2 regions of the Cronobacter sakazakii genome follow, and region 1 is predicted to be linked to the other one. Evidence: predicted binding sites of a transcription regulator. Region 1 holds the regulator's gene; the other holds the start of a gene.
The links. The regulator PurR, encoded in region 1, represses purine synthesis genes. The targets are predictions, from matches to a motif close to CANGCAAACGTTTGCNTG.
Positions count from the first base shown of each region.

Region 2: a site for PurR is predicted at 1,298-1,315, ahead of CSK29544_RS18265 (amino acid aminotransferase). Genes of this name have one in related genera too.

Region 1 is NZ_CP011047.1:3,407,069-3,409,272, reverse strand. Features, by position in the region: gene punR (DNA-binding transcriptional activator PunR) at 1-775, shown strand, start outside; gene purR (HTH-type transcriptional repressor PurR) at 793-1,818, opposite strand; gene cydH (cytochrome bd-I oxidase subunit CydH) at 2,110-2,199, shown strand.
Region 2 is NZ_CP011047.1:3,827,053-3,829,256, forward strand. Features, by position in the region: gene ompF (porin OmpF) at 99-1,193, shown strand; gene CSK29544_RS18265 (amino acid aminotransferase) at 1,379-2,204, shown strand, end outside.

The sequences.
Region 1 (2,204 bases):
ATCGCTCTTTGAGCGCCGCCATCGCGATGTGGTTCTGACACCCGCCGGAGCCTGGTTTTTGCGGGAAGGGCGTTCTGTTATCAAAAAAATGATGATCACCCGTCAGCAGTGCCAGCAAATCGCCAACGGATGGCGCGGACAGCTCTCCATCGCGGTGGATAATATCGTGCGCCCGGAACGCGTCCGGCGGCTGGTGCTCGATTTCTACCGGCACTTCTCTGATGTGGAGTTGCAGGTGTCGCAGGAAGTCTTTAACGGCGTCTGGGACGCGCTGGCGGACGGGCGCGTGGAGCTTGCGATTGGTGCCACACAGGCGATACCGGTCGGTGGGCGCTTCGCGTTTCGTGATATGGGCATGCTGAGCTGGCGTTGCGTAGTGGCGCACCATCATCCGCTGGCACAGCACGCGGGCGCGCTCAGCGACGACAGGCTGCGCGATTACCCGTCGCTGGTGCTGGAAGATACATCGCGATCGCTGCCCAAGCGCATTACCTGGCTTCTGGATAACCAGCGGCGCGTGGTAGTGCCGGACTGGCACTGCGCCGCCGATGCGCTGAGCGAAGGGCTCTGTATCGGCATGGTGCCGACACATTTCGCGAAGCCATGGCTCGATAGCGGGGAGTGGCGCGCGTTGACGCTGGAAAACCCGTTCCCGGACGCCGCCTGCTGTCTGACGTGGCGGCAAAGCGACGCCTCGCCCGCGCTGCGCTGGCTGCTCGATTATCTGGGGGACAGTGAAACGCTGAACAAGGAGTGGCTGCGGGAGCCGCAGTGATACGGCTCCCGGAAGGATTAACGGCGATAGTCGCGGAACGGGCCGTCCGCCACCGAGCGGCGTTCGATCAGGCGCGGATGCACCTCAATCGTCTGCGACTCTTCGCGCTTATTCACGATGCGGTCGAGCAGCATATTGAACGCGGTCTGGCCGAGCGTTTCTTTTGGCTGATGGATAGTCGTCAGTGCCGGGCTAAAGAAACGCGCGTTGCGTACGTTGTCGTAGCCGATGATCGAAATATCCTGCGGTACGCGCAGGCCCATCTCATCGGCGGCGCAGATAGCGCCCATCGCCATAATATCGCCGCCGCAGAACACGGCAGTCGGGCGCTGCGGCTGCGAGAGGATCTGCTGCATCGCGCGGTAACCGGATTCCGGCTCGAAATCGCCCTGCACGATCCAGTTTTCCGGCACTTTAATGACCGCTTCTTCCAGCGCTTTCATAAAGCCTGAGAAACGCCCGACGCCGGTGTTACGCTCAAGCTGCCCCGGAATCACGCCAATATCACGATGGCCGCGCTCAATCAGATAACGCCCGGCGAGATAACCGCCCTGGAACGCGTTATCTATAACCGAGTCCGTAAAATCGGCTTTCGCTTCACCCCAGTCCATCACCACCATCGGGATATGACGGTACTCTTCAAGCGTGGAAAGCAGCGGCTGCGGGTATTCCGAACACATCACCAGCAGGCCGTCGACGCGCTTTTGCGCCATCATCGACAGATACGCGCGCTGCTTTTCCAGGTTGTTATGCGCGTTGCCCAAAATCAGCGTATAGCCTTTGGCGAAGCAGCTGTTTTCAACGGCTTCAATGATTTCGGCGAAATAGGGCGCTTCGCTACTGGTCGCCAGCAGCCCGATAGATTTGGTGTGATTCACCTTCAGGCTGCGCGCCACGGCGCTTGGCGAATAGTGTAATTCTTTGATAGCCGCCCAAACCGCATTGCGCGTCTCTTCCGCCACAAAACGGGTTTTGTTAATCACATGTGAGACTGTTGTTGTGGAAACGTTGGCTCGCTTCGCGACGTCTTTAATTGTTGCCATTAATAATCACTCCAGACCCCTGGCTGAGCCGTGTAAAATCACGGGTTAATCGTTTGCCTGTACACACCCCTGACTGCCGCGAGGAGAGTGCGGCATGCCGGGAAACGCGACATTTTTCGTGAGGAGGGGTCGATGGCCGGTACCGAATAAAGTAGCGACGAATTTTGGCTTATCTTTATCGAAAGGGGAAGAGGGAAAACGCATATCTGGTTAAATGTCGCAGGATTTTTCGGCCCGTTTATGCAAAAATGCGCACTACCTGATTTTTATGGGGTCTTTAAGGAGAATACCATGAGTACCGATCTGAAATTTTCGCTGGTCACGACGCTGGTTGTACTGGGCCTGATTGTGGCGGGCGCATTTACCGCCATTCTGCATTAAGCGAC
Region 2 (2,204 bases), 420 kb from region 1:
GACAGACACAGAAAGACACCAAACTCTCATCAATAGTTCCGTAATGAATTATTGACGGCAGTGGCAGGTGTTCAAAAAACCAATGAGGGTAATAAATAATGATGAAGCGCAATATCCTGGCAGTGGTTATCCCTGCCCTGCTGGTAGCCGGTGCAGCAAACGCTGCAGAAATCTATAATAAAGACGGCAACAAAGTAGACATCTACGGTAAAGCGGTAGGTCTGCACTATTTCACTAAAGACAATGGCGACAATGGTTATGCTGGTAATGGCGATAAAACCTATGCCCGTCTTGGTTTTAAAGGCGAAACTCAGATCAACGACCAACTGACCGGTTACGGCCAGTGGGAATATAACTTTAGCGGTAACAACTCTGAAGGCGGCACTGATGCTCAGAAAGGGAATAAAACCCGTCTGGCATTTGCAGGCCTGAAATTTGGTGACTTCGGCACCTTTGACTACGGTCGTAACTATGGCCTGGTATACGACGCCATCGGCGTAACCGATATGCTGCCGGAATTCGGTGGTGATACAGGCAACAGCGATAACTTCTTTGCTGGTCGTCAGGGCGGTCTGGCTACTTACCGTAACAGCAACTTCTTCGGTCTCGTGGATGGTCTGAGCTTCGGTCTTCAGTACCTGGGTAAAAACGAGCGCGCAAAAATTGGCGGCTCAAATGACGATATTCAGCGTTCCAACGGTGACGGCTGGGCAACCTCTCTGGGTTACGAATTTGACGGCTTCAGCGTAATCGGTGGTTATGGTGCAGCAGATCGTACCAATGCTCAGGAGTCTCTGGCTCGCGGTAAAGGCGCTAAAGCTGAACAGTGGGCGACTGGCGTGAAATATGACGCTAACAACATTTACCTGGCTGCTCTGTATGGTGAAACCCGTAACGCAACTCCGATCAATGGTGGTTTCGCTAACAAAACTCAGGACTTCTCTGTTGTAGCACAGTACCAGTTCGATTTCGGTCTGCGTCCGTCCGTCGCTTACTACAAATCTAAAGCGAAAGATGTTGAAGGCATCGGTAGCGAAGATTACATCAACTACGTAGAAGTAGGTGCCACTTACTACTTCAACAAAAACATGTCTACCTATGTTGATTACATCATCAACCAGATCGACAGCGATAACAAACTGGGCGTTGGTTCTGACAACACCGCTGCGGTGGGTATCGTTTACCAGTTCTAATCAGCACAACCTTGTTGTCTGATAGCGAAAAAACAGGGCTTCGGCCCTGTTTTTTTATGCGTAAAAGAAAATTCTGCCAACTTTTGCGATCCACGTAACTTTTCCGGGCAAACGGTTGGCATTTTGTAAATCTCCCGTTAACCTGATAGCGAATTTCCCTTCTGAAATCACAATGGAACCTCGTCATGTTTGAGAACATTACCGCCGCCCCAGCCGACCCGATCCTTGGCCTGGCCGATCTGTTTCGTGCCGACGATCGCCCAACCAAAATTAACTTAGGCATTGGTGTTTACAAGGATGAAACCGGTAAGACCCCGGTTCTGACCAGCGTAAAAAAAGCAGAACAATATCTGCTGGAAAATGAAACCACCAAAAACTACCTCGGCATTGACGGTATTCCCGAATTTGGCCGCTGCACGCAGGAACTGCTGTTTGGCAAAGGCAGCCATATCATCAGCGATAAACGCGCCCGCACGGCACAGACCCCGGGCGGCACTGGCGCGCTGCGCGTCGCGGCGGATTTCCTTGCGAAAAACACCGACGTCAAACGCGTCTGGGTCTCTAACCCGAGCTGGCCGAACCACAAAGGCGTGTTTAACTCCGCCGGGCTGGAAGTGCGCGAATATGCCTACTACGACGCCGCCAATCATTCTCTGGATTTCGACGGCCTGTTAAGCAGCCTGCAGGAAGCCCAGGCAGGCGACGTAGTGCTGTTCCACGGCTGCTGTCACAACCCGACCGGCATCGACCCGACGCTGGATCAGTGGGAACAGCTCGCGAAACTCTCTGTCGAGAAAGGCTGGCTGCCGCTGTTCGATTTCGCCTACCAGGGCTTTGCTCGTGGTCTGGAAGAAGATGCTGAAGGCCTGCGCGCGTTTGCCGCGCTGCATAAAGAGCTTATCGTCGCGAGCTCGTTCTCCAAAAACTTTGGCCTGTACAACGAGCGCGTGGGTGCCTGTACGCTGGTTGCGGCGGATGCCGACGCCGCCGACCGTGCCTTCAGCCAGATGA